Linked DNA regions of Siphonobacter curvatus. The protein of the gene in region 1 interacts with the protein of each later gene in a pairwise test. Links are inferred from orthologs where the notes say so. Each region holds a gene or a part of one and is shown on either strand. Other genes may lie near its edges. The genes, in order: sucD and sucC.

Region 1 (3,170 bases):
GCCGTCTATGCTCTCGAACAAAACGAAATTCCTCACGTACCGGATGTGGACGAAGACTAATCAAAATCGCTGCAAGGCGTCGGATTCAAGAATATGCTGGCCGGGAACTTCCTGGTCAGCTATATTCAGCATGGCCGATGCTACTTTACTAGCCTGAATGCCTTTATACTTGCGTAAGGGCGGAATGAGCAACGTAAGGGGCGAAAGTGCAAAGTCAAGTACTTTACCTACCTCTTCACCGAGGCGAAATTGCTTTCGTTTACCGAGTAGGGTAGCGGGCCGGAAAACGGTATAGCTGCGGTAGCCTAATTCGCCAATGGCCGCTTCCACCTGCCCTTTGGTTCGGCTGTAAAAAATCGAAGACTGGGCGTTCGCTCCGATGGACGATACGAGTAGATACTGCGTTGCTCCGGCCTGAAGGGCCAGCTTACCCACCTCTACGGGATATACAAAATCAACTTTTCGAAACGCTTCCTGCGAACCAGCCTGACGAATAGTCGTACCTAAACAGCAAAAAACATCGTTGGCCCCCGATACATCCTGCCGTGTAAGGTTATCGAAATCAACGATACGTTCGTCGAGTTTAGGGTGTTTTAGGTGCATCGGACGACGTACCAATGTAATGACGTTCTCATACCGATCCGATTGTAAGAGTTTGAAAATTAAATAGTTGCCTACTAAACCGGTGGCTCCGATGATAAGGGCTGTCTTCGCATTCATGACAAACTGGTTTCGGGGAATTTACGCAGGAAAAAGTTCTTAAACCGTACCTTTGCTTTAACTTGTACCAGAGGTACAAAATTCTTATTCCCGAAAAATAATTGGGGTACCTATACCTATTCACCCAAATTTATTTCCGGGGAAATTGCCCAACTGGTCTTAGCTTTCTACTTTTACGCCGGATTTTTCTGTTCCTTGTGGGGAACAGCCACATTCTTTCCGAACTGGCCACTGCAAATCCCATCTCTATGAGTGTATTAGTTAACAAAGATTCAAAAATCATTGTACAAGGCTTTACGGGTTCGGAAGGTACCTTCCATGCCCAGCAAATGATTGAATATGGTACTCAGGTTGTTGGCGGTGTAACGCCCGGCAAAGGAGGCCAGAAACACCTGGACCGTCCCGTATTCAACACGGTTGCTGATGCGGTGAAAGAAACGGGTGCTGACGTATCCATCATCTTTGTACCCCCGGCTTTCGCGGCTGACGCCATTATGGAAGCGGCTGACGCAGGCATCAAAGTAATCGTAACAATCACGGAGGGTATCCCCGTGAAAGATATGGTTGCCGTAAAAGAATACGTACAAGGCAAAGATCTGCGTCTGATCGGACCTAACTGTCCTGGCGTTATCACGGCGGATGAATGTAAAGTAGGTATCATGCCTGGCTTTATCTTCAAAAAAGGAACGATCGGTCTGGTATCAAAATCAGGTACGCTCACGTACGAAGCCGTAGATCAATTGACGAAAGCAGGTTTAGGCCAAACAACGGCTATTGGAATCGGCGGTGACCCCATCATCGGTACGACGACGAAAGAAGCCGTTGAGTTGTTGATGAACGATCCCGAAACCGAAGCCATCGTTATGATCGGTGAAATCGGTGGTGGTATGGAAGCAGAAGCTGCTTACTGGATCAAAGAAACCGGTAACAAAAAGCCCGTAGTTGGTTTCATCGCGGGTCAAACGGCTCCCAAAGGTCGCCGGATGGGTCACGCAGGTGCCATCGTTGGTGGTGCTGATGATACCGCTGAAGCAAAAATGCGAATCATGCGTGAATGCGGTCTGTACGTAGCGGAATCGCCTGCCGTCATTGGCGAGACGATGCTGAAAGCATTGGCTGATCAGAAAGTAAACGCATAAGTAAGAATACGATTCTGTAATGAATCCGTTTTGTGAAACAGCGATGTTAGCGAAACGGACGTACTGAAAGCGAGAGTGGTGGGTAGTGATTTCACTTTTTCGAGCGTACGAAAGCCTGTGGGTAGTCTTCTAACCCACAGGCTTCACTGTTTTTTGCTTTTCTTCCTGTGTTTCCTGGCGGGTTCGACGTTTGCTCAGACGACGGGGCCGGAGGAAGGCTATTTCCTCGTACACGATTTTCGCAATGACTGGCGAGTCTACGACGAAGGAATGAAGGCCTACGTTCCCTACATTCGCGAAATTCACCAAGACTACGGATCATACAGCGTCATTCTTGATTTAGCCCAGAACCGACATTACTACCTGCTCTATCGCTCCAATCAGGAAAATTACTTATTTATCAATGGTTCCTTGCAAAAGCAGCTGCCCATTGATAAATGGACCGTTTTTAAGCTCGATAGTCTGTACAAAGCCTATCCTGACCATCGAGTTCTGCTGACTTTGTATGGGCCGCAGTCAGGCATCGAACAAAAGACTTTACAGATTGGGCATAAGGTAGCGGCGGGTCAGAAGCCTATTTACGTATCGGAATCGTTTTTACAGGCCCGGCCGCGGGATACCTCGCCATTTGAAAACTTTTACGTACTGGCGGCTCTCTTGCTATTAGTCGCTTACGCAACGCTGTACCAGCTTTTCCCTCGGGGCTTTATTCGGTATTTGAGTATCAAAGATTTACTGACCATCCAAACGCGGGAGGGAGCCGCTTTGGTTACGCGTGGATTATTTGAAGTCGCAAACTTGCTATTCCTGCTATTGATTAGTTTCCTAATCTCTTATCTGTATCAACTCATTCGGCACCGCGGGATCGATCTATTCCAATCCCAGGATTTGTTTTCGTACGAGGAAAGTTTAGGAAAACTCTTCCTATATTTCTTTGTTATCGGTATTTTGATCTTCATTGTGTTTATCTTTAAGTATTTAATGATCAATATTTTAGGTCACATTTACCGATTTGATAAGATTGTAAACATTCACTTTTTTAAGTCTATTCAGGCTTCAGCGATCTTTTATACCTTTTTGAGTCTTGGAATGCTACTCATGCTAAATAGCTTTCCATCGCTTACTTTTCACTGGGATACGTTACTGGTTATACCTATAACGGGCTTTTATATTGGGCGTTTATTGTTATTGTACTTTTCCATTAATAAATTGTCTGATGCTAAAAATCTCTACTTATTTTCTTACCTTTGCATCGTTGAATTGGTTCCATTCATCATTGGGCTCAAGTTTGCTCTCTGAATGAATATGCGT
Region 2 (3,202 bases), 2.7 Mb from region 1 along the record:
CCCGCATTGCATACGGGGCTATGCGTATTGAACTCCCTCGGGGTTGGCCACTAGGGAGGCCAGAACTACTGGTGCTCGTTTCTAACCGCTTTGTTTCTACGAACACTCATCAAACCTTTCCTTGAAAACCAGGCTAACTTACTCTGAGACAATCCGACCGTCCAGCATTTCCAGCTTGCGATCAGCCATTTGAGCGAGTTCTTCGTTATGCGTGACCAGTACGAAGGTCTGGTTGAGTTCATCCCGCAACTGAAAAAACAACTCGTGCAGTTCCCGGGCGTTGCGGGAATCCAGATTGCCGGAGGGCTCATCCGCGAAAATTACGGCGGGCGAATTAATCAGGGCTCTAGCCACGGCCACCCGCTGTTGCTCACCCCCGGAAAGCTGACTGGGATAATGTTTTTCCCGATGCGAAAGACCCAGTTTCCCCAGTAGCATCTGGGCTCGCTCTTCCGTTTGCTGCGTTTTACCGCCAATCCAAGCCGGAATGCAAACATTTTCCAAGGCCGTAAATTCGGGTAACAGGTTATGAAACTGGAAGATAAAGCCAATGCGTCGGTTTCGAAACTCGGCCAGGGCTTTGTCTTTCAAACTACTAATCTCCTGTCCATCCAGAAAAATCTGACCGGAGTCGGGTCGGTCAAGCGTTCCCAATAAATGCAACAAGGTACTTTTGCCCGCTCCCGAGGCACCTACAATGGATACGATTTCACCGGGCTGGATTTGTAAGTCGATTCCTTTGAGTACGGGCAGGGCACCGTATGATTTAACGAGTTGACGAGCTTCGAGCATGAATGTTGAATCCTAAACTTTTGTTGAACGGAGGGTCTGTGGCTTTTTGCCGTCCTTCTCTTTCCGCATTGCTATTCCGATGGGCCGAAATTCTTATCCCTTCCCAGAGCGAACAAGACCCTTATTACAATCTGTTTATCAAGGCCTTATCGCTCTTACCCCCTTCTACTCCATCGGTCTTAGCTATATTTTGTTGAGCAAAGTTCCTAAACTTTGTCAAACATAACTCAAAGACTTTATTGATTTCTCCCTAATTTTCGGGCCGTAAAGTGAAACCTCACTCAACTTCCTAATGAACATACACGAATACCAGGCGAAAGAGATCCTCAAACGATACGGAGTCCGTATTCAGGAGGGCATCGTCGCTGACACACCCGACAAAGCGGTAGAAGTAGCCCGCGAACTCAACATCAAAACGGGTACGAAATGGTTTGTGGTGAAGGCTCAGATTCATGCCGGAGGCCGTGGTAAAGGCGGTGGCGTAAAACTGGCTAAAAACTACGAAGAAGTCCGTGAGAAATCAGGACAGATTCTGGGCATGCAATTAGTCACGCACCAAACCGGTCCCGAAGGTAAGAAAGTACATAAGGTTCTGATTTCCGAAGACGTGTACTATCCCGGAGCTACGGAGCCCAAAGAATTCTATCTGGCTATCCTGTTAGATCGTGCCAAAGCTTGTAACGTCATCATGGCGTCTACGGAAGGTGGTATGGACATCGAAGAAGTAGCCGAACATTCACCCGAGAAAATCATCAAGGAATGGATCGATCCTAAAGTGGGTCTTCAGGGCTTCCAGGCTCGGAAAATCGCTTTCGCTTTAGGTCTTGAAGGCGATGCTTTCAAAGAGATGGTGAAATTCATTGGCTCTCTTTATAAAGCATACATCGATACGGATGCTTCTCAATTCGAGATCAACCCCGTATTGAAAACGTCCGATAACAAAATTCTGGCCGTTGATGCGAAAGTAAACCTCGACGACAACGCTCTGTATCGCCATACCGATCTGGCTGAAATGCGGGACGTTCGCGAAGAAGATCCTCTGGAAGTAGAAGCTGGTCATTACAACCTGAACTACGTGAAACTGGACGGCAACATTGGCTGTATGGTGAACGGTGCAGGTCTGGCCATGGCTACGATGGACTTGATCAAACTGTCAGGTGGTGAGCCTGCCAACTTCCTCGACGTAGGGGGTGGAGCTAACGCCCAGACGGTAGAAGCAGGTTTCCGTATCATCCTGAAAGATCCGAACGTAAAAGCGATCCTGATCAACATCTTCGGTGGTATCGTTCGTTGCGACCGCGTAGCTACGGGTATCGTAGAAGCGTACAAAGCCATCGGTAATATCCCCGTACCTATCGTCGTTCGTTTGCAAGGAACGAATGCTGAAGAAGGAGCGAAAATCATCGATGAATCAGGTCTGGAAGTACACTCAGCGGTACAGTTGAAAGACGCGGCTGATCGTCTGAAAGATGTATTAGCCACTGCATTCTAAGAAGTTTTCAGTTTACGATTCTCTGTTTTCAGTGACTGAAAAACGTAGATTGTCCAACACAAAGAAGGCCGCTCGATGGAGCGGCCTTCTTCTTTTTAGTAGTTTTCTGCTTACAATTTTCAGTAGCTTCAAACTAAAAAGGGAAAGGCCACTCTTTGGTGTAGCCTTTCCCTTTTTGCAACGTTCGTAGTTTCAGTTCTACCGAAATCACTTCATTTCAACAACTGTAAACCACAACTATAAACTAACCCTATCGGCGGGCGTAATACTTCTCGGCCTCTGGCAACAACTTTTTCAGATCGTTGATCCGTTGTTGGTCTGAGGGGTGCGAAGAAAGCAGTACGGGAGGCTTCTGGGCATTTTTGCTGGCTTCAGCCATACGTCCCCAGAAGGTAACTGCCTCTTTCGGATCATAACCCGCCATGGCCATAAAGATCAGTCCCAAGTGATCCGCTTCACTTTCGTGCTGACGACTGTACCGCAGAATAGCCAGGTTAGCCCCAATGGGAGCCGCTACGTTAAAGACCGTACTCCAGACATTGCGAGCCTGCGTGGGCTTATTAGCATTGGCTACGCCCAACGCCACCTGTCCGCCCGTGAGCAAGCCCTGGGCTACGTACTGCTGACTGACGCGTTCGGATCCGTGCTTCGCAATGGCGTGCGAAATCTCGTGGCCCATCACCGTGGCTAGCCCCGCTTCCGTCTGAGCAACGGGAATCAAACCCGTATACACGACCACTTTACCACCGGGCATACACCAGGCATTTACCTGATTATCCTGTACCAGGTTGAATTCCCAGTTATAACCATCCAGGTACTCGGGATGCTTAATATCATTGAAATATTTGGTAGCCGCTGCGGCAATTCGCTCGCCTACCCGCTTCACCATTTGCGTATTGGCGTTACTGTTGGAGATAA

What was found.
Region 2: the proteins of sucD (region 1) and sucC interact in binary tests that used the Escherichia coli proteins (3 or more experiments, as listed by UniProt). The link is inferred for Siphonobacter curvatus from one-to-one orthologs.

The regions. Positions count from the first base shown.
Region 1 is NZ_PTRA01000001.1:124,395-127,564, forward strand. The notes cover bases 72-2,913. They hold sucD (succinate--CoA ligase subunit alpha), read left to right. Parts: upstream 72-968; coding sequence 969-1,859; downstream 1,860-2,913. Other genes in these bases: C5O19_RS00490 (NAD(P)H-binding protein), read right to left, coding at 72-720; C5O19_RS00500 (DUF4271 domain-containing protein), read left to right, coding at 1,977-2,913. Also shown: C5O19_RS00485 (putative sugar nucleotidyl transferase), read left to right, coding at 1-60; more of C5O19_RS00490, read right to left, coding at 61-71; more of C5O19_RS00500, read left to right, coding at 2,914-3,158. UniProt on the Escherichia coli protein: Succinyl-CoA synthetase functions in the citric acid cycle (TCA), coupling the hydrolysis of succinyl-CoA to the synthesis of either ATP or GTP and thus represents the only step of substrate-level phosphorylation in the TCA.
Region 2 is NZ_PTRA01000001.1:2,783,199-2,786,400, forward strand. The notes cover bases 311-3,184. They hold sucC (ADP-forming succinate--CoA ligase subunit beta), read left to right. Parts: upstream 311-1,084; coding sequence 1,085-2,284; downstream 2,285-3,184. Other genes in these bases: C5O19_RS11655 (ABC transporter ATP-binding protein), read right to left, coding at 311-792; C5O19_RS11665 (M48 family metallopeptidase), read right to left, coding at 2,535-3,184. In the rest of the region: more of C5O19_RS11655, read right to left, coding at 139-310; more of C5O19_RS11665, read right to left, coding at 3,185-3,202. UniProt on the Escherichia coli protein: Succinyl-CoA synthetase functions in the citric acid cycle (TCA), coupling the hydrolysis of succinyl-CoA to the synthesis of either ATP or GTP and thus represents the only step of substrate-level phosphorylation in the TCA.